DNA from 3 places in the Streptomyces sp. NPDC102441 genome. Region 3 is predicted to be linked to each of the others. Evidence: riboswitches for the same ligand, from Rfam matches in the RefSeq annotation. Region 3 holds a riboswitch; each other region holds the start of a gene.
What was found. Region 3 has a riboswitch for thiamine pyrophosphate ahead of thiC (phosphomethylpyrimidine synthase ThiC). Riboswitches for the same ligand answer to the same signal wherever they lie in the genome.
Positions count from the first base shown of each region.

Region 1: linked by a shared signal. The riboswitch ahead of thiO (glycine oxidase ThiO) and the one ahead of thiC (phosphomethylpyrimidine synthase ThiC) in region 3 are both predicted to bind thiamine pyrophosphate.
Region 2: linked by a shared signal. The riboswitch ahead of ACIREO_RS00485 (thiamine ABC transporter substrate binding subunit) and the one ahead of thiC (phosphomethylpyrimidine synthase ThiC) in region 3 are both predicted to bind thiamine pyrophosphate.

Region 1 is NZ_JBIWKH010000006.1:286,523-293,706, forward strand. Features, by position in the region: gene ACIREO_RS15450 (DUF4396 domain-containing protein) at 1-244, opposite strand, end outside; gene ACIREO_RS15455 (deoxyribonuclease IV) at 318-1,175, opposite strand; gene pknB (Stk1 family PASTA domain-containing Ser/Thr kinase) at 1,201-3,123, opposite strand; gene ACIREO_RS15465 (thiazole synthase) at 3,252-4,046, opposite strand; gene thiS (sulfur carrier protein ThiS) at 4,049-4,285, opposite strand; gene thiO (glycine oxidase ThiO) at 4,282-5,514, opposite strand; TPP riboswitch at 5,512-5,624, opposite strand; gene ACIREO_RS15480 (hypothetical protein) at 5,676-6,017, shown strand; gene ACIREO_RS15485 (NAD(P)/FAD-dependent oxidoreductase) at 6,046-7,184, shown strand, end outside.
Region 2 is NZ_JBIWKH010000001.1:108,631-115,814, forward strand. Features, by position in the region: gene ACIREO_RS00475 (ABC transporter ATP-binding protein) at 1-858, opposite strand, end outside; gene ACIREO_RS00480 (ABC transporter permease) at 861-2,474, opposite strand; gene ACIREO_RS00485 (thiamine ABC transporter substrate binding subunit) at 2,522-3,616, opposite strand; TPP riboswitch at 3,690-3,806, opposite strand; gene rlmN (23S rRNA (adenine(2503)-C(2))-methyltransferase RlmN) at 3,886-4,992, opposite strand; gene ACIREO_RS00495 (hypothetical protein) at 5,175-5,348, opposite strand; gene ACIREO_RS00500 (phosphatidate cytidylyltransferase) at 5,451-6,539, opposite strand; gene frr (ribosome recycling factor) at 6,539-7,096, opposite strand.
Region 3 is NZ_JBIWKH010000016.1:94,752-101,935, forward strand. Features, by position in the region: gene ACIREO_RS31120 (metallophosphoesterase) at 1-95, shown strand, start outside; gene ACIREO_RS31125 (hypothetical protein) at 277-1,101, shown strand; gene ACIREO_RS31130 (DUF805 domain-containing protein) at 1,193-1,549, opposite strand; gene thiC (phosphomethylpyrimidine synthase ThiC) at 1,927-3,711, opposite strand; TPP riboswitch at 3,704-3,837, opposite strand; gene ACIREO_RS31140 (YibE/F family protein) at 3,909-5,264, shown strand; gene ACIREO_RS31145 (SsgA family sporulation/cell division regulator) at 5,321-5,758, opposite strand; gene ACIREO_RS31150 (IclR family transcriptional regulator) at 5,860-6,627, opposite strand; gene ACIREO_RS31155 (DUF5326 family protein) at 6,915-7,124, opposite strand.

The DNA.
Region 1 (7,184 bases), on a different contig from region 3:
GGCCGGCGCCCACGACCGAGCGCAGGGTCAGCGCGTAGCCGAAGAAGAACGCCAGGACGATCGCGAGCACCATCGTCGGCACATTGCCCCAGCCGAGCGCCGTACCGATCACCATGCCCAGGATCTCGCCGATCGCACATCCGGTGAGGCAGTGCAGGGTGGCGCGCGCGGCGAGGGTCCAGGTCGAGCCGCCGCCACCCTCCTCGCCGTGCGCGCGGTGTGGGTCGTGTGCCTCGTGTCGCATGAGAAGCTCCCGAAAACCGGTTCGCGGTCCCTGACGCCGAGGGGAACCACATACCCGCCTGGGGTATTCCAGGCTAGTGGGAGCCCCGGAGTTCCTTCAGCCGTGCCACATCCGCCGCATGGCCTTCCTTGCCGCCGGGCGTCTCGATGATCAGCGGCACGCCCTCCGTCGCCGGATGCGAGAACAGCTCGCGGAAGGGCCCGGCACCGATATGGCCCGCACCGATGTTCTCGTGACGGTCCTTGTGGGCGCCCACCACGTCCTTGGAGTCATTGGCGTGGATCAGTTTCAGCCTGTTCCCGCCGACCGTGTCCACCAGCAGGTCCAGGGTCTGCCGCATGCCCGCGGGGCCGGTCAGATCGTGGCCCGCCGCGTAGATGTGGCAGGTGTCCAGGCAGACGCCCAGCCTGGGGTGGGAGTCCAGGGCCTCGAAGTACGGGCCGAAGTCCCAGGTCCGCGAGCAGAGCGACGAGCCCTGCCCGGCGGTCGACTCCAGCAGCAGGAACGGATCGTCGTCATGGGCGAGCTCGTCCAGCAGTGGGAGCATGTGCTCCCGCACCTGGGCGAGGGCGACCTCGCGAGGGCGTCCGCCGGTCGCCGAGCCGGTGTGCACCACCACACCCAGGGCGCCGATCTCCCGCGCCCGGCGCAGCGAGTGGCGCAGCGACACGACCGACCGCTCGACCGTGGCCTCGGTGTGCGAGCCGAAGTTGATCAGATACGGGGCATGGACGTACGCCGGAACGGAGCCGGCCGCGCACTCCGAGCGGAACAGCTCGTCCTGCGCCGGATTCCCGGGCGGTGTCGCCCAGCCACGCGGATTGGCGACGAAGACCTGCACGGTCTCCGCCGCCAGCTCACGGGCGTAGCCGAGGCCGATCTTGGCGAGTCCGCCGGCCACGGGAACGTGTCCGCCGATGGGGTTGCGCATGTGCCGCCAGTCCTCGATGGGTCTTCTACAGGGCCTTGGTCCTGATGGTGATCGCTGAGCCTTCGGCGGCCTTCTCGCCGCCCTCGACCGACTGCTTCCCGACGGTGTCGCTGAAGGAGAGGAACGGGCGCTCGACCTTGACCTCGAACCCCGCGTCCTCCAGTGCGCTCCGGGCCTCGTCGACGTCCTTCCCCGTGACATCGGGGACCAGGAGCATGCGCGGGCCCTTGGAGACCGTCAGCTCCACGGTGTCGCCCTCGGCGGCCTCCGCGCCGTTCCCGGGCGACTGCCGGGCGATCTCGCCCTCCGCCTCGGGGGAGTTGACCCGGTCGGTCAGCACCTTCGCCCCGAGACCCGCCTCGTCCAGAGCGGCCGTGGCGTCCTCCACGGAGAGCCCGGTGACGTCGGGCACGTCGACGGGGCTGCCCTTGCTGACGACCAGTGCGACCGCCGAGTCGGGATGGCGCTCCGTGCCGGCCCGCGGATCCGTACGGATCACCTTGCCCCGGTCGATCTCCTCGCTGAACTCCCTGGTCACCATGCCGGGCGCGAGTCCCGACTTCTTCAGCTCCCGCCGGGCCTCGGCGAGTGCGAGGCTCTCGACGTCGGGGACCTTCACGATCTCCGGGCCGCGCGAGATCACCAGTCCCACCGCGTCGTTGCCCCGGATCCGCTCGCCGGAGCCCGGATCGCTGCTGATCACCGTGTTGCGCTTCACCGTGTCGCTGTAGGCGCGCTCGACCCCCTTCAGGTCGAGGCCCTCGTCCGCGAGCCGCTTCTCGGCGGCGCTCTGCGTCTGGCCCAGGAGGGAGGGCACCCGGGTGAACTGGCCCGAGTTGATGTACCAGACGCCCGCACCGGCCACCAGCACCAGCAGGACGGCGACGAGCACGGCGATCGTCCCGCGCCGGCCGCGGCCGGCGAAGCGCCCCAGCCGCCCGCGCGCGGGGTCCTGGGGTGCGGACGGGGGCATCTCCAGCCGGCTGGTGTGGTGCGCGGTTCCCTGGCCGGCCGGGATCACCCTGGGGATCACGCTCGTACGGTCCTCGGCGGCGTCGTGTTCCTCCGTGAGGGCCTGCGGGGGCATCGCGTCGAGCTGTTCCTCGGTGAGGGCCGCCCGTATCTCGCGGGACCGTGCGAGCAGGGCGACCGCGTCGGACGGACGGGCGTCGGGCGTGCGCGCCGTCGCGGCGGCCACCAGCTCGTCCAGCCCGGCGGCCAGGCCAGGAACGGCACCGGACGGCGCCGGGACGTCCTCGTTCAGATGCTGGTAGATGACCTGGGCGGCGGTGTCCCCGCTGTGCGGCTTGTCTCCGGTCAGCATCTCGTAGAGCACGACACCGCAGGCGTACACGTCGGACCGGGTGTCGGCCGTGCCCTGCTCGATCTGCTCCGGGGCGAGATAGGAGACCGTGCCCAGGAGGGAGCCGGTGGTGTCCGTGGCGGTCCCCACGGCGCGTACGAGACCGAAGTCGGCGACCTTCACCCGGCCGTCGTCCCCTATCAGGACGTTCTCCGGCTTCATGTCGCGGTGGACGAAGCCCGCCCGGTGCGCGGCGCCGAGGGCGGCCAGCACCGGTTCGAGGATGTCCAGGGCCGCCCGGGGCTGCAGCGCCCCGCGCTCGCGCAGGACATCGCGCAGGGTGCACCCGGCGACGTACTCCATCGCGAGGTACACATACGCGCCCTGGGCGCCCTGGTCGAAGACGGCCACCACATTGGGGTGGGCGAGCCGGGCGACGGACTTCGCCTCGCGGATGAAGCGCTCGACGAACGCCACGTCGGTCGCCAGCGCAGGATGCATCACCTTGAGGGCGAGCACCCGGTCGAGCCGGGTGTCCACGGCCCGGTAGACCGTGGCCATACCGCCGACGGCGATGCGCGCATCGATGCGATAGCGGCCGTCGAGCAGCTGCCCGACAAGGGGGTCCTGGAGGGTCGTGTCCACAGGGCGAGTCTACGAGCTGCCACGGACACCACGGATGGCCCAGGGTCCTCCGGGGGCCGTTCCGGTGCCGAGCCGTGACAGGGGCATGCACGTGCTGTGACCTCGGGACCGCCGCCGGTGCCCGGTCCTCAGAAGGCCGGGCGCTCCGGATCCAGCACCGCGCGGCCCTCCGCAGGCGAGGACGCCTCGGCGAAATGGCGGCGCGGGATGCGTCCCGCCCGGTACGCCAGACGTCCGCCGTCCACCGCGTGCCGCATCGCCGCTGCCATCAGCTCGGGCTCCTGCGCCCGGGTCACCGCCGAGGCGAGCATCACAGCGGCACAGCCCAGCTCCATCGCCAGCGCCGCGTCCGACGCGGTCCCGGCACCGGCGTCCAGGATCACCGGGACCCCGGCCTGCTCGACGATCAGCTGGAAGTTGTGCGGGTTGCGGATGCCGAGCCCTGAACCGATGGGGGAGCCCAGCGGCATGATCGCCGCGCACCCCACGTCCTGGAGCTTCCGGGCCAGGACCGGGTCGTCATTGGTGTACGGCAGGACCGTGAAGCCGTCGTCGACCAGGATCTCGGCGGCGTCCAGCAGCTCGATCGGGTCGGGCAGCAGGGTCCGCTCGTCGGCCACGACCTCCAGCTTGATCCAGTCGGTGCCCAGCGCCTCCCTGGCCAGCCGGGCCGTCAGCACGGCCTCGCCCGCGGTGAAACAGCCCGCGGTGTTCGGCAGGACCTGGATGGAGAGGCGTCGCAGGACGGAGAGCACCGAACCCTGCACCGTCGGGTCGAGCCGGCGCATCGCCACGGTGGTCAGCTCGGTGCCCGAGGCGGCCAGGGAGCGTTCCAGCACCTCCAGGCTGGGCGCCCCGCCCGTGCCCATGATCAGCCGTGACGTGAACGCGGTGGAACCGAGGGTGAAGAGATCGTCGGACATGGTCAGCCTCCCTGGACCGCGGTGAGCACCTCGACACGGTCGCCGTCGGCGAGCACGGTGGCGGACCACCGACCGCGTGGGACGACGGCCTCGTTGACCGCGGCGGCGACCCCGGAGGGCGCCGTGGTCAACGCCGCGACCAGGGTGTCGAGCGCGGTGCCGGCGGGGACGGTGCGGCCCTCCCCGTTGACGGACACCGAGACGGGAACAGGGACGGCGGCGGGCGCGGGCTGTGTCATACGGGCTGCTCCTGCGGCGCGGGGGCGGTTTCTTCTGTTTCTTCGGAATCTTCGGGGGAGGAGGCCTGCGGGCTCTCCGGAGGGACGGGGCCGAAGCGGCGCGGCGCGAAGGGCCGGCCCAGCTCGGGCAGCTCGCCCGTGGTCAGCACGTGGGCCATCACATCGCCGGTGACGGGGGTCAGCAGCACCCCGTTGCGGTGGTGCCCGGTGGCCAGATGCAGGCCAGGCAGTGCCGTGGGCCCCAGCAGCGGCGCGTTGTCGGGCGAGGCGGGCCGAAGGCCGGCCCGGGTCTCGGTCAGCGGCAGCTCCGTGATGCCGGGCATCAGCTCGTGGGCGTCCCGAAGCAGCTCGTACACCCCGCCCGCGGTGACCGTGGTGTCCCAGCCCAGCTCCTCCGTGGTCGCGCCGACCACCAGCTCGCCGTTGGCCCGCGGGACCAGATAGACATGGCTGCCCCGCACGACGGCCCGCACCGTCCTGCTGAGGAAGGGGGCGTACGCGGGCGGCACGGTCAGCCGGAGCACCTGCCCCTTGACCGGGCGTACCGGTGGGACGACTGCCTCGGGCAGCCCTTCGAGCCGGCCGCTGAGGCTGCCGCCGGCGAGTACCACCTGGCCTGCGGCGAGCTCCGTGCCGTCGGCCAGGACGGCTCCCGTCGCACGGCCGCCCGTGACCGAGAGCCGCTGGACCCAGGCGCGGCGGAACATCACCCCGGCCCGCTCGCAGGCGGTGACCAGGGCCGAGGCGAGCCGCCTGGGGTCCACCTGGTGGTCGCCGTCGACGCGCAGCCCGCCGCGTACCCCGGGGGCGAGCATCGGTTCCAGACGGCGGCACTCGCGGCCGCTGAGCCACTCGGACTCCAGCCCCGAACGCTGCTGCAGCGCGTGCAGCTCCCGCAGATGGGCCCTGTCGTCGGAGTCCAGCGCGACGGAAAGGGTGCCGCACGCGCGGAAGCCGGTCTTCTGCCCGCTCGCCTCCTCCAGCTCGGCCACGAACGCCGGATAGCGTGCGGCGGAGGCCACGTTGAGGCCGAGCAGCATCTGCTCGCCGTAGTGGAGTTCGGTGACGGCGGCGAGCATCCCGGCCGCGACCTGGGCGGCGCCGCCGCCCGGGGCGGGATCGGCCAGCGTGGTGCGAAGGCCGTGCTGGGCCGACCGCCACGCGGTCACCAGACCGATGATGCCGCCTCCGACGACCAGGACGTCGGAACTGCTTGCGGAGATACGCATGGGCGTCCAGCCCCTCCCTTCGCCGGCATGACCCGGATCAGGTTCGTACGGTCGGAGGCCGGCCAGCCTCCCTCTCAGCCCGGTACGTCCGGACTCCCGCGAGTGCCTTACGGTGGCCAGCCTAAACCCCACCGCCCACAGCCTGTAAGGGAGCGGCACGCGTGGCCCGTTCACTCGACGGACTCGTCCTCTCACCGGTCGCCGACCAGGCCCCCGGCCAGGTCGGGACCCGGACCCGATTCACCTACCACCAGCGGGGCGGCCGGATATGGGCCGCCTACGAGGGCGGCGACGTCGTCCGAGGGCATCTCGTCGGCACCCGGGAGGCGGATACCCTCGACTTCAGGTACGTCCAGCTCAAGCGGGACGGGACGACCTCCTCGGGGCACTGCCTCTCCACCGTCACCGAGCTCCCCGACGGGCGGGTGCGTCTGGACGAGAAGTGGGAATGGGAGTCCCAGGAGGGCAGCGGGACGAGTGTGGTGGAGGAGCTCGCCGACTGATGGAGCGTCAGATGATGAGGGTGGACGGGTGAGCGAGCAGACACTGGACCCGGCGGCGGAGCGCGGAGTCGTGATCGTGGGCGCGGGCATGGCCGGCGTGCAGACGGCCGTGGCCCTGCGCGAACAGGGCTTCACGGGCCCGGTCACCCTGATCGGTGCCGAACCCCACCAGCCGTACGACAGACCGCCCCTGTCCAAGGCGGTCCTGCTCGGCAAGGCGGAGGACTCCGCCTTCGACGTCGACTTCGAAGCCCTGGACATCACGCTGCGCCTGGGCCTCGACGTGTCGGGCCTCCGCGCCGAGGAGCATGAGCTGGACACCCCGGAGGGGCCCGTCGCGTACGACGCGCTGGTCCTCGCCACCGGGGCTGAACCCGTCGCGCTGCCCGGTTCCGAGGGTGTGCCAGGCGTCCATCTGCTGCGCACCCTCGACGACGCCGCACGGCTGCGGCCGGTCCTGGAGCGGCAGCACGACGTGGTCGTCGTCGGAGCGGGCTGGATCGGCGCCGAGTTCGCCACGGCGGCCCGCGCGGCCGGCTGCGCGGTCACCGTCGTGGAGGCCGCCGACCGTCCCCTGGCGGGCACGATGCCCGCCGAGGTCGCCGAGCCGATGAGCGCCTGGTACGCCGAGAGCGGAGCCGAACTCCTCACCGGCGCCCGGGTCGCCCGCATCGAACAGGGAGCCGTCCATCTCGCGGACGGCCGTGTGATCCCCGCCGGAGCGGTGGTCGTCGGCATCGGCGCGAGGCCCGCCACCGCGTGGCTCGCGGGCTCCGGCATCGCGCTGGGCCCGGACGGCTCGGTCACCGCGGACAGCTCGCTGCGCACCTCGCTGCCCGATGTCCACGCGGTGGGCGACTGCGCCTCCTTCCCGTCCGCCCGCTACGGGGAGCGGCTCCTGGTCCACCACTGGGACAACGCCCTCCAGGGGCCACGGACGGTCGCCGCCGCCCTCGCGGACGGTGTGCCCCGGACGTACGACCCGGTGCCCTACTTCTGGTCCGAGCAGTTCGGCCGCTTCGTGCAGTACGCCGGTCATCACGCCGGTGCGGACACGTTGCTGTGGCGGGGCGACCCGGCGGACCCGTCCTGGACGGTCTGCTGGCTGCGTCAAGGGGCCCTCGTCGCCGTGCTGGCCGTCAGCAGGCCCCGCGACCTGGCGCAGGG
Region 2 (7,184 bases), on a different contig from region 3:
CGTGCAGCGCAGGCCGTCCTTCGGGCCGCCGATCCGGACGCCGCCCGGCCGCACGAGCAGCTCGCACTCGCCCTGGGGCGAGTCCTCGGGCACCGGGACCTTGCCCCAGGCGGTGTCTGCGGCCGTACCCGTGACCGTGGCGTCCACCAGGTTGTCGAAGCCGAGGAAACGGGCGACGAAGGCCGACGCGGGGCGCTGCCAGACCTCCAGCGGGGTGCCCGCCTGCGCGATCCGGCCGTCCCGCATGACCACCACCCGGTCGGCGAGCGCGAAGGCCTCGCCCTGGTCGTGGGTGACGGCGAGCACGGTGGTGCCCAGCTGCCCGAAGAGGGTGCGCAGTTCGACGACGAGCCGTTCGCGCAGGCTCCGGTCCAGCTGCCCCAGTGGTTCGTCCAGCATCAGCAGCTTCGGACGGGGCGCCAGGGCCCGTGCGAGCGCCACCCGCTGCTGTTCACCGCCGGACAGGGCGGCGACGGCCCGTCGGCCGGCCCCGGGCAGGCCGACCATGTCGAGGAGTTCACCGGCCCTGCGGTCGCGCTCGGCGCGGGGGACGCCGTGCATCCTCAGTCCGAAGGCCACGTTGGCACCGACGTCCCGGTGTGGGAAGAGCTGGTGGTCCTGGAACATCAGGCCGAGCCCGCGCCGGTGCACCGGAAGCCGCGCCTGGTCCTCGCCGTTCAGGAACACCCGCCCGCCGTCCAGAGGCTGCAACCCGGCCACGGCCCGCAGCAGCGTCGACTTGCCGCTGCCGCTCGGACCCAGGACACAGACGATCTCGTGGTCCGCGACCTCCAGGTCGACGGCGTCCAGCGCGGTCCGCTTCCCGAACCGGACCGTGGCCGACTCCACTGCCAGCATCTCTAGAACTCCCCGGATCGGTCGGTACGGATACGTTCGAGCAGGAGCAGCGACACCGCGCAGACGAGCATCAGAATCGTGCTGAGGGCCATCGCCTGCCCGTAGTTGAGCTCTCCGGAACGCCCCAGCAACCTGGCGACGGCGACGGGCAGAGTGGGGGTGTCGGGACGTGCGATGAAGACGGTCGCCCCGAACTCACCGAGCGACACGGCGAAGGCGAACCCGGCGGCCACCAGCACCGCCCGTCGCACCAGCGGGAGATCGACCTCCCGCCAGGCCCGGAGTGGCGACGCGCCGAGCACCGCGGCTGCTTCCCGGAGCCGCTCGTCGACCGCGCGCAGGACGGGCAGCATGGTCCGTACGATGAAGGGGACGCCGACCAGCGCCTGCGCGAGCGGCACAAGGATCCAGGACGTACGCAGGTCGAGCGGCGGCTTGTCGAGCGTGATGAGGAAGCCGAAGCCGACGGTGACCGCGGACACTCCGAGCGGCAGCATCAGCAGGGCGTCGAAACCGCGCACCAACGGGCCTGCCCGCCTGGTCAGCGCCGCGGCCGCGAGCCCTCCGATCACAAGGGCGATGAGGGTCGCCACCAGTGCGTAGCGCAGGGAGTTCCCGATGGCGTCGAGCGGCGGCACCAGGAAGGTGGAGCCGTTGGCGTCGGCGGACCGGAGCGCGCGGTAGAAGCCGAAGCCGTAACCGCCGGAGGTGTCCAGGGAACGTTCCACGAGCACGCCGAGCGGCAGCAGGACGAGGAGGAGCACGGTCAGCAGCACGCCGCCGAGCAGCGCCCGCTGTCCGGCTCCTCGGGGCGGCCGGGAGGTCTGCGCCGGGTCGACGAGCCTCAGGGCCGTCTCCCGGCGCCGTACGGTCCACGCGTGGACGGCGAGGATGCCGCCGACCGCCGCGAACTGCACCAGGGTCAGCACGGCGGCCGTCGGCAGATCGAGCAGCTGAGCGGTCTGCCGGTAGATCTCCACCTCCAGCGTGGAGTAGGCCGGACCGCCGAGGATCTGCACGACTCCGAAGGACGTGAAGGTGAAGAGGAAGACCATCAGAGCCGCTGCGGCCACGGCCGGGGCGAGCGCGGGCAGTGTCACGCGCCGCCAGGCGGCGAGGCGGCCGGCCCCGAGCACCCGGGCGGCCTCCTCCTGACGGGGGTCCAGCTGGGACCAGAGGCCGCCGACGGTCCGTACGACGACCGCGTAGTTGAAGAACACATGGGCGAGCAGGATCGCCCACACGGTCGTGTCGAGCCGGACCCCCCAGAGCTCGTCGAGGAAGCCGCCGCGTCCCAGCAGCGCCAGGAACGCCGTGCCCACGACGACGGTGGGCAGGACGAACGGCACGGTCACGACCGCCCGCAGCAGCTGCTTGCAGGGGAAGTCGAAGCGGGCGAAGACATACGCGCCGGGCAGCGCGATCAGCAGGGTGAGCGCGGTCGAGGCGAGGGCCTGCCAGGTGGTGAACCAGAGGACGTCGAGGATGTCCGGCCGGCTCAGCACCGTGCCGACCCGGCCGAATTGCCAGTCCCCGTCCGCCTTCAGCCCCCGGCCGACGATCGCGGCGACCGGGTAGGCGAAGAACAGCGCGAAGAACGCGACGGGCGCGGCCATGAGGCCGAGCCGCACCGCGTTCCCCCGGCGCGGGGGCCGCGCGACGCCTACTTCACGACGAGCGAGGACCATGACTGGACCCACTGCTCACGGTTCTTGGCGATCTTGTCCGGGGCGACGGTCGCGGGCTTGTCGACGGTCGCACCGAACTTCGTGAAGAGCTCCGGGAGCTTCGCGTCCTTCACCACCGGGTTCACGAACATGTTCAGCGGCATGTCCTCCTGGAACCGCTTGCTGATGAGGAAGTCCAGCAGAGCCTTGCCTCCGGCCTCGTTCTTCGCGCCGTCCAGCAGGCCGGCGAACTCGATCTGACGGAAGCAGGTGCCGGTGGCGACGCCGGTGGGCGCCTCGGCGGGCTTCGGATCGGCGTACAGCACCTCGACGGGCGGGCTGGAGGCGTACGAGACGACGAGCGGCCGGTCGGCGTTGGCCTTCCTGCCGCCGGCGGAGCCGGAGAACTCCTCGTTGTAGGCCTGCTCCCAGCCGTCGACGACCTTGACGCCGTTGCTCTTCAGCTTCTTCCAGTAGTCCTGGTAGCCGCTCTCACCCTGGCTGGCGACCGTGCCCAGGAGGAAGCCGAGGCCGGGCGACGAGGTCGCGGCGTTCTCGGTGACGAGGAGGTTCTTGTACGCGGGCTTCAACAGGTCGTCGAAGGACTTCGGCGGGTCGAGTTTCTTGTCGGCGAAGTACTTCTTGTCGTAGTTGACGCAGATGTCGCCGGTGTCGACGGGCGTGACCCGGTGCTTGTCGGCGTCGAGCTGCGTGTCGGCCGCGACCCGGTCCAGGCCCTTCGCCTCGTACGGCGTGAAGAGGCCGTTGTCCAGAGCGCGGGACAGCAGTGTGTTGTCGGCGCCGAAGAACACGTCGCCGCGCGGGGAGCCCTTGGTGAGGATCTCCTGGTTGAGCGCTGCTCCGGCGTCACCGCTCTTCAGGACCTTGACCTTGTAGCCGGTCTGCTCGGTGAACGCCTTCAGGACGGCGTCCGAGGCGTTGAACGAGTCGTGGCTGACGAGGGTGACGGTCTTGGAGCCGGCTCCCGTTTCATCGGAAGCCTTGCCGTCGGAGTCGCCGCAGCCCGCGAGCGCGGTGACCCCGAGCGCGGCGGCGAGCGCCGTCGCGGCGTACTTCGTCGTGGTGTTCATGGTGATTTCCTCCTGGGGGTGACCAGGAAGAGACGCGGCCCTGCCCGCTCGTCGAGCGGGCAGGGCGCAACAGCTTGAGTAAGGTCCGAACTTCCTACCCGGAATGACCCGGGCGAGGTTCAGAGGGTCTGCGGCCGACCTGTCCTCGGTGCCGCACTCTCAGCGCTGTGGCGCTCCCCTGTCGGAATATGAAGTTGATTTACGCCGCCAGGCTACACCGGCCGGATCACGCCGGACCGGCCGGATCCACGCCCGTCCGCCGTACCGCGTCAGCGCTCGGACGCCGCCAGCTGCCCGCAGGCACCGTCGATCTCCTGGCCGCGGGTGTCGCGGACGGTGACAGGCACACCGTGGGCGGCGATCGCCTCGACGAACGCCTTCTCGTCCTCGGGCCGCGAGGCGGTCCACTTGGAGCCCGGAGTCGGGTTCAGCGGGATGAGGTTGACGTGCACCCGCTTGCCCTTGAGGAGCCGGCCCAGCCGGTCGCCCCGCCAGGCCTGGTCGTTGATGTCGCGGATGAGCGCGTACTCGATGGAGATACGGCGGCCGGACTTCTCCGCGTACTCCCATGCGGCGTCTAGGACCTCACGGACCTTCCAGCGGGTGTTCACGGGAACGAGGGTGTCGCGCAGCTCGTCGTCCGGAGCGTGCAGCGAGACCGCGAGGCGGCACTTGAAGCCCTCGTCGGCGAAGCGGAGCATCGCCGGCACCAGACCCACCGTGGACACGGTGATCCCGCGCTGCGAGAGCCCCAGGCCGTCCGGCTCCGGGTCCGTCAGCCGACGGATCGCCCCGACCACACGCTTGTAGTTGGCCAGCGGCTCGCCCATGCCCATGAAGACGATGTTGGACAGCCGGGCAGGTCCGCCCGGGACCTCGCCGTCGCGCAGGGCACGCATGCCGTCCACGATCTGGTGAACGATCTCGGCGGTCGACAGGTTGCGGTCGAGTCCCGCCTGTCCCGTGGCGCAGAAGGGGCAGTTCATCCCACAGCCCGCCTGCGACGAGATGCACATCGTCACCCGGTCCGGGTACCGCATGAGGACGGACTCGACGAGCGTGCCGTCGTGCAGCTTCCAGAGCGTCTTACGGGTGGTGTCTTCGTCGCAGCTGATGTGGCGCATCACCGACATGAGGTCGGGGAACATCGCCTCGGCGAGCTTGTCCCGCGACGCGGCAGGGATGTTGGTCCACTCCGCCGGGTCGTGCGCGTACCGCGTGAAGTAGTGCTGCGACAGCTGCTTGGCACGGAAGGGCTTCTCGCCGGTCGCGGCGACTGCTTCCTTGCGCTCGTCGGGTGTGAGGTCGGCGAGGTGCCGCGGCGGCCGCTTGGCTCCACGGGGCGCGACAAACTGGAGTTCTCCGGGCTTAGGCATGGTTCTTCCAGTGTCGCAGACACACCGTGGTACCCGGTCCGCCGAAGGACCGGGCGGGACGCCGGGGGCGCGGGCGGCCGGCGTCGGCCGTGGCCGGCGGGCCTCCCACGGCCCGTGGAAGGCCGGTCCGCGCGGGGACCGTGACCGATCGCACGGTGGGCCGCCTCCGCGGCGTACCCCTGTCAGCCGTGGTTCTGCAGGGCGGAGCTCATGTGGCGGTGGTGCTCCAGGGCCCGGCGGCGCATCCAGTAGCCCCAGGAGCAGAACACGGCCACGCCGGCGACGAAGATCAGCGGAACGGTCAGAGAGCCGGTGATGATTCCGAGCGCGAGCATCCCGGCCGCGATCAGGCCCATGCAGGCCAGCCAGTACGGCAGCCCGTCCGGCGCGCGCAGGGGCCCGCCGTCCGGCGGACGGCGGGCCCCTGTGGAACGCGGCGCGGAGAGTCGCCTGCCGGCTCAGCCGGATCCCACGAACAGGACCAGCAGCAGCCATACGACCGGGGCGCTCGGCAGCAGTGAGTCGAGCCGGTCCATGATGCCCCCGTGGCCCGGCAGCAGCGTGCCCATGTCCTTGATCCCCAGGTCCCGCTTGATCATGGACTCGCCGAGGTCGCCCAGCGTGGCGCTCGCGGCGACGGCCAGGCCCATCAGCAGACCCTGCCACCAGCTGCCGCCGTCGATCAGGAACTCCATGCACAGCGCGCCGGCCACCATCGCGAAGGCGACCGCGCCGAACAGGCCCTCGCGGGTCTTCCCGGGGCTGATGCGGGGTGCCAGCTTGTGCGTGCCGAAGCGCCAGCCGACGGCGTACGCACCGGTGTCGCTGACCACGGTCAGAAGAAGGAAGGTCAGCACACGCCAGGCGCCGTCGTCCGCGGTGAGCATCATCGCGACGAACGTCGCCAGGAACGGTACGTAGAACACGGCGAAGACACCCGCCGTGACGTCCTTGAGATAGCCCTCAGGGGGCTCCGTCATCCGCCACACCAGCACCGCGAGGGCCGTGAGCGCCATCGCGACCCAGGCGCCCTCCGCCTCCCGCACATAGCCGGCGACCACCATCGCGGCGCCGCCGACGGCGAGCGGCACGAGCGGGGCGTTGATGCCCTTGCGCTCCTTGAGCCGGGACGTGAGCTCCCAGAGGCCGACCACCACCGCCAGCACGACCACGCCGACGAAGACGGCCTTGACGATGAACAGCGAGCCGACGACGAGTACACCGAGACCGACGCCGACCCCTATGGCGGCGCGCAGGTCACGCCCCGCACGCTTCTTGGGCGGCGGGGAGGACGGCAGCGGGGTGGACATGGGCTCCTGCGGCTTCTCGTCACGGAACAGGGGGCCGCTGACGCGCGCGACGTCCCCGTTCCGGTCATCGCGGTCGTCAGCGTCTCTACCTGCGTCGGGAACGTCCGGCACGATGGGCATGGGCCGAGTCTGCTGGGCGCCGTGCACATCGTATGCAGGACCCGCCGGGGCGCCCCCCATCTCGGGCGCGCCCCGGTAGCCGGCTCCCTGCGGGGCGCCCCAGGAAGAGTCGTTCATCAGACTTCGAGCAGCTCGGCTTCCTTGTGCTTGAGCAGCTCGTCCACCTGCGCGACGTACTTCGCGGTGGTGTCGTCGAGCTCCTTCTCGGCGCGGCGGACCTCGTCCTCGCCGGACTCCTTGTCCTTGACGAGCTTGTCGAGGGACTCCTTGGCCTTGCGGCGGATGGAGCGGATCGAGATCTTGGAGTCCTCGGCCTTGGTCTTGGCGACCTTGATGTACTCCTTGCGGCGGTCCTGCGTGAGCTCGGGGAACGTCACACGGATGATGTTGCCGTCGTTGCTCGGGTTGACGCCGAGGTCGGAGTCACGGATCGCCTGCTCGATGTTGCGCAGCGCGGACTTGTCGAACGGGGTCACCACGGCCATCCGCGGCTCGGGGACCGAGAACGAGGCGAGCTGGTTGATCGGGGTCAGCGCGCCGTAGTAGTCGGCGACGATCTTGTTGAACATCGCCGGGTGCGCGCGGCCGGTACGGATCGCGGCGAAGTCCTCTTTCGCGACCACGACGGCCTTCTCCATCTTCTCCTCGGCCTCGAGGAGGATTTCTTCGATCACCACGTGCTCCTGCGTGTCTTGAGCGGACCCGGCATCGTCGGGTCCTGCGGATCCTGCGTCGCGTCCTCACCTGCACGGTGTCCGACCG
Region 3 (7,184 bases):
CGCATGTCTACGCGGAAGGGCTCGCCATCGCCATGGACGGCGGGGTGACCATGGCCGGAAAGCTGCTGGTCGTGCAACTTCCCCTGCATGACTGACGGTCGCCGGGGAAGACGCATCACGACCCGACACCGTCAGCAGCTGGGCCTATTTCCGGAAACACCCTGTCACCCCGTGCCGTAGGCGCTCTACCATCGGCGTATCAGTCGCAGGCTCTCCTCCGTTTCCGCCCGATCGCCCGGCCCGCACGGTCGATCAGGCCCTACGGAGCATCGGGGGATGCACATGAAAAGCGCTCCGCACCTACTGGCCGAGGACCGCCCCGAGTACGAGCGGATCCTCGCCGACGCGCTGCGTCATGCCCACGAACGACCGGATCTGGACGGAGTCGGCGACCGGCTCAACGCGGAACAGCTGCGGACGATGGCACTCAACGCGACGCCCCTGATCACCGCGGCGGCGGCCACCGAGTACGACCACTACGTGAAGGTCCGCGGCGAGCTGCGCGGACCGGGAGACCCGGACGCCCACGCATCCGTCCTCGGGCCCGCCACGGACGAGGCCGGCCCCACGGGCGCCGGCACCCTCGCGGTGATCGCCGTACTGGCACCCGTCCTCGCCGGTACGGCCGCGCTGATATTCCTGGTGGTCGGCTACCCGCTGAAGGCGCTCAGCCCCGCTCCGGCCTTCGCCGGCACCATGGTCGCCGCCGGCTGGTTCTTCGCGGCCGTCGCCGCAGCGGCCACCCTCGTCTCGGCGGTGGGGCTCCTCGTCGCCGCCCTGCGCAACGGCGCCACCGCGCTGCCGGCCATGGGCGAGGAGGAGGAACTGCCGGAGGACGTGGCGCGCGCCCGGGAGGCATGGCGCCACGCCCTGCTGGAACGCGGCATCCTGCCCTTTCTCCGGGACGCGCTGGCCGATCCGACCGCGGGGCCCGCCTCGCGCACACCGCACCGCTCGCCCGACCGGATCCCGAAGATCGGCTACAGCAGGCCGGACTTCTCCGGACCGGAGGACGGCCCTTCGGCCGGTCCGCGCCCGACCTTCACCAGCCCCGACTTCACCAGCCCGGACTACGGCGGCCCGGAGCACCAGCCGGAGTGATCCGGCCGGCCTCTGCCCCACACCCCGTACGGCAGAGGCCGGAGCGGCGTCCTGCCGCTCCGGCCTCTGCCGGCCTCCCCCTGAGAGGAGGTCAGATTCCCTGCGGGGCGAGCTTCGGGTTCGGGCCGTACTCGTTCACCTCGCGCGCACCCTCGGTGCACAGGAAGACGAGCAGGATGATGGCGCCCACGAGCGGGATGAGGGCGATCAGGAGCCACCAGCCGGTGCGGCTGGTGTCGTGCAGCCGGCGCACGGCGACGGCGAGCGACGGGATGAACACCGCGACCAGGTAGATGTAGTAGGGAATCTGCGAGTCGATGGCGAGGCCGAGCATGCTCAGGACCACTGCGGCTATGAAGTTGAAGAGCGCGAACATCCAGTACTCCTTGCGGCGCGCACGTCCGCCGAAGCCCGCGTAGTTCTTGAGTACAGCCAGGTACCAGTCCACTGTGTTTCCCTCCCCTGGCGCCCCGTTGGGGCGCACACCAATTTCGGCCAAGCCCAGCGGAAGGTAAAGCACAGATAAGGAAATGGTCAACAGCGTTCGGGGCGGTGCGAGAACTTACATCTACCTGCAGCACAGCTGTGTCCATACTGACGCCGAAAGCCCCCCGACGGCCCGGCAGGACGGTACTGACCGGTCTGAACCAGCCATTGTGGGCACTCTTCCTGTTGTACCAGCACAATCCGACGTCCGGACCGAAGCCCGCTTCCGGGTCCAGGACGACGTCGGCCACGGCCCATGGCCCGTGCAGGAGTTCAGGGCGGCCGCACGGCACAGGACTGTGGTGAAGGCTCTCCAGGAGCCCTCACCACAGTCAGCGGTCAGTCCGCCAGGGGCAGGTACACGCGGTTGCCGCTCGCCGCGAACTCCTTGGACTTCTCCGCCATCCCCGCCTCGATCTCGGCCTGGTCGGCCCCGTGCTCCCGCCGGATGTCATGGGAGATCTTCATCGAGCAGAACTTGGGGCCGCACATCGAGCAGAAGTGCGCCGTCTTCGCCGGCTCGGCCGGCAGCGTCTCGTCGTGGAACTCGCGCGCGGTGTCGGGGTCGAGTGCCAGATTGAACTGATCCTCCCAGCGGAACTCGAAGCGGGCGTCCGACAGAGCGTCGTCCCACTCCTGCGCCCCTGGGTGCCCCTTGGCGAGGTCCGCCGCATGAGCGGCGATCTTGTACGTGATGACACCGGTCTTCACGTCGTCACGGTTGGGCAGCCCCAGGTGCTCCTTGGGCGTGACGTAACAGAGCATCGCCGTCCCCCACCAGGCGATCATCGCCGCACCGATGCCCGAGGTGATGTGGTCGTACGCGGGTGCGACGTCCGTGGTGAGCGGGCCCAGTGTGTAGAAGGGCGCCTCCTCGCAGATCTCCTGCTGGAGGTCGATGTTCTCCTTGATCTTGTGCATCGGGACATGCCCCGGGCCCTCGATCATCGTCTGTACGCCGAACCGCTTGGCGACGGTGTTGAGCTCGCCGAGCGTCCGGAGTTCGGCGAACTGCGCCTCGTCGTTGGCGTCGGCGATGCAGCCGGGGCGCAGCCCGTCACCCAGCGAGTACGTCACGTCGAAGGCCGCGAGGATCTCGCAGAGCTCCTCGAAGTGCTCGTACAGGAAGGACTCCTTGTGGTGCGCCAGGCACCAGGCGGCCATGATGGACCCGCCGCGCGAGACGATGCCGGTCTTGCGACGTGCCGTCAGCGGCACGTAGGGGAGCCGCACACCGGCGTGCACCGTCATGTAGTCGACGCCCTGCTCGGCCTGCTCGACGACGGTGTCCTTGTAGATCTCCCACGTCAGTTCCTCGGCCCGGCCGTCGACCTTCTCGAGTGCCTGGTAGAGGGGGACGGTGCCGATCGGCACGGGGGAGTTGCGCAGGACCCACTCACGGGTGGTGTGGATGTTACGGCCGGTGGAGAGGTCCATGACCGTGTCGGCGCCCCACTTGGTGGCCCAGGTCATCTTGTCCACCTCCTCCTCGATGGAGGAGGTGACGGCGGAGTTGCCGATGTTGGCGTTGACCTTCACCAGGAAGCGCTTGCCGATGATCATCGGCTCGATCTCCGGGTGGTTGACGTTGGCCGGCAGGACGGCCCGGCCCGCCGCGATCTCCTCGCGCACGACCTCGGCTTCGACGCTCTCCCGGATCGCGACGTACTCCATCTCCGGGGTGACCTCCCCCCGGCGGGCGTACGCGAGCTGTGTGACGGGCCTGCCGTCGCGGCTGCGGCGGGGCTGGCGCGGGCGGCCCGGGAAGACCGCGTCGAGGTTGCGCAGGCCTCCCCGCGGCGAGGTGTGCTTGAGCCCGTCGTCCTCGGGAAGCGCGGGACGGCCCGCGTACTCCTCGGTGTCCCCGCGGGCGATGATCCAGTTCTCCCGGAGCGGGGCGAGCCCTCGGCGTACGTCGGTGTCGGTGGTGGGATCGGTGTACGGCCCGGACGTGTCGTACAGCGTCACGTCCTTGCCGTTGGTGAGGTGCACCTGACGGACCGGCACCTGGAGGTCCGGGCGCGAACCCTGGACGTATCCCTTGTGCCAGCCGATGGACTTCCCGGCCTCGTCGTTCTGCGCGTTCTGCTTCGAGGCAGGCGTGCGTGCGTCCGCTGTGGTCATGAGACCTACTCCCTACGCCGGCATTACCCGGTAACAGGTTCGGCGGTCGGCGCAGCGTGTTCCGTACGGAGATACGGAGGTCAGCGCCCTCTCAGCCCGGTGCTCCGAGCTCCCGCGTGTACAAATGTGCCTCCACGCTAACCTCCGTCCTGGCGTGCTGGCCAGAGGGCCTCCCCTGTTCTTGGGATGATCGCGGGGTGACGTCCCCCGGAAGCGCCCCCGAACCCCACGGCCCCGCATCAGGCAGCACAGAGAGTCATGCGCACGGCCACACCCACAGCCATGGTCCTGCCGCGCCCGTGTCGAAGCATCTGCGCAAGATCATCGCTGCCGTACTGATCCCGTTCGCCACCGCGGTTCTGGTCGGCCTCGTGGCGTTCTGGCCCGGCGGGGCCCCCGCCCATGAGCGCACCGGGGTCGGCTTCGACCGGCAGACTCAGGACGGGCAGGTCACGAAGGTCGTGTCGGTGGACTGCGCGGATGTCAACGCCTCGCAGGTGCCGCCGACCGGCGACACCTCCACGCCCTCGGGCCGGGAGGCCGTCAACGAGCAGTCGGGGCAGTGCGAGAAGGCCACGGTCGAAGTGACCACCGGTAAGGACAAGGGCCGTACGTTCGTCGAGGTCGTCCAGCCCGACGCCCCGCGGCAACTGCGCGAGGGGCAAGGCGTGATCGTGGCGTACGCGCCTGACGCGCCCCGGGACCTGCAGTATTCGGTGACCGACGTGGACCGCGCGTTCCCGATGGCGCTGCTCGCCGGGATCTTCGCCCTCGCGGTCGTCGTGGTGGGCAGACTGCGCGGACTGATGGCGCTGATCGCGCTCGCCGTCTCGTTCGCCGTGCTGACCCTGTTCATCCTGCCGGCGATTCTGCAGGGCTCGAATCCCCTGGTCGTCGCGGTGATCGGGGCCAGTGCCATCATGCTGATCGCCCTCTACACCTGCCATGGGCTGACGGCCCGCACATCCGTCGCCGTCATCGGCACGCTCATCTCACTGCTGCTGATCGGGCTGCTGGGTTCGCTCTTCATCGGCTGGGCCGGTCTGTCCGGGAACACGGATGACAACACCGGCCTGATCCATGGGCTGTACCCGGAGATCGACATGAGCGGCCTGCTGCTCGCCGGTGTGATCATCGGCTCGCTCGGCGTGCTCGACGACGTGACAGTGACCCAGACGTCAGCGGTCTGGGAGCTGCACCAGGCCGACCCGACCATGGGCGCACGCCGGCTCTACCGGGCGGGCATCCGGATCGGGCGCGACCACATCGCATCGGTCGTCAACACGCTCGTGCTCGCCTATGCGGGCGCGGCGCTGCCCCTGCTGCTGCTGTTCTCGATCGCGCAGAGCAGTGTGGGCACGGTGGCCAACAGCGAGCTGGTCGCCGAGGAGATCGTCCGCACACTGGTCGGATCGATCGGGCTGGTCGCCTCGGTGCCGGTGACGACGGTGCTCGCGGCCCTGGTGGTCTCCGCGGACCGCACGGGGCTCGGCACGGAAGCCGGAGCTCCTGCACCCGCACGGACCGGGAGGGGACGACGCCGCAAGGCCTGAGCCGCGCCACCAGTTTTCCGGTGTTCGGTGTTCGGTGTTCGTCCGGATCTTTCTGTTCAGCCGGCGTTCTGCTCCTTGGCGAGGATGCGGCCCAGCGCCTCTTCCAAGTTGCCGTCGAAGTCACCCAGAGTGTGCTCCTGCCCCAACGGCACCAGCTTGTCCGTCCGGTCGAGAAAGGCCACAAGAGGTGCTGTGCCCGCCCTGAAGAGCGCACGGTCCGCACCGACCTGAAGGCGGATATGTACGTCCGACAGCCCCTCGGGCTCGATCGGGCCGATGTGCACATCGCCGTCGCCACTGGGGCTGTTGAGACCGTCGAGCAGCAGCTCGCGGCCGAATGCCCAGGTGACGGGGGCGTCACCTGGCAGGTGGAAGGTCATCCGGATCGCATACGGATCACTGACCTCGTACCGGAGCTCCACCGGAATACGGAAGGAGAGCTCCTCGGAGACGAGGAAGCTCATCATGACCTCTGCTTGAACCGACTCGCGCATCGTTCAACCCCGCAGTAGATGAAACTGGCCAGGAATGATCCCCCATGGCCCTATTGACGCCATCGTGGTGCACGCGATAGCAGATCACAAGGAGTGATTTTTCAGATACTGATAGAGAACACGAACGAGCGCAAGAGAGTAGTCACTTCGCAGCGTAGTTGTTCGACTGCGGGGAGCAACCGTTCCTCTTGGTGCAGCGGGAGAGAAACGGCCATGGCCGCAACAGCAGAACCGACAGTGATCGGAATGGCCGCACAGACCGTCCCCACTGCGTACTCCTGGCGTTCAATGACAGGTTCCGTACGTTTCATCGATCTCAGCCGGTTCAGCAGCGCCTGACGGTCCCTTACGGAGTAACGCGTCAGCGGCCGGACGGGGTGCCGGTCCAGATGATCCTCGCGTGCGCGCTCGTCGAGCTGCCCGAGGAGACACTGCCCGAGGGCGTGGGCATGGCCCGTCTCACGGAACGAGGCCCACTCGTGCACTGCGGGAACGGCCGGGGTATCGGCCACGGCGACCATCTCGATCTCGCCATCCTTGTACAGGGCGCAGTACACAGGGGCACCGATGACGTCCGCCCAGTGGGCGAGCGATTCGACGATCACGCCAGGACGCGGCGTCGCGGGGCCTCCGCCCAGGCGCTCGGCCGCGGCCCCGAACAGGAAGACGCCGTTCTCCCTGCGGAGATACCCCTCATGGGTGAGGGTCCGCAGCAGGTGATAGGCGGTGGGAAGGGGGAGCCCGGCCTCCCGGGCGAGCTGCTTGGCCGGCGCCCCGTCCCGATGGGTGCCCACAGCCTCCATAAGTCTCAACGCCCGCTGAACCGAACCGATCAACGTCGGGACAGCGGTACTCGATGCCGTGGTCACAGGTCACCCCCAGGCATGGTGACGGGCTCTCAGCCCTCCCGCGGGGGCCGCCCCCACGGGCCCGCCGCGAGCCTGGGGTCCGGAGACCGGACGGTCGCACAAACCACTGGGCAGGATGGTGACGGACCGTCATTTCCCAGCTGGCGGCAGCGGTACGTCACTGTATCCGCACGTTCAGTCACGAGTGAGGTTTCGACCGTGACTTAGCTCAGCTGGGCTAATCGCCCGATCCCGCGGCCCGGCACGCGGACCCCGGACACCGCGTGACCGGGCTCCGCCCGATGGCCCTACCAGTCTTTGCGCTCGGACGAGGACATGAACTTCCGCACGACGAAGATCAGACCGCCCACGAGGACGACGAAGACCAGCACCTTGAACAGCAGCCCGATGACGAACCCGACCACGCTGGCGATCAGGCCGCCGAACACAACGAGCACGATGAGAGGCACCGCGACCCACTTCACCCACCAGGGCAGCCCCGCGAAAATCTCCCGCACCGCCATCGCTGTTACCTCGTCTCTATGAGTTCCTGCTTCGATGCTAGAGCCGTGGGGGTG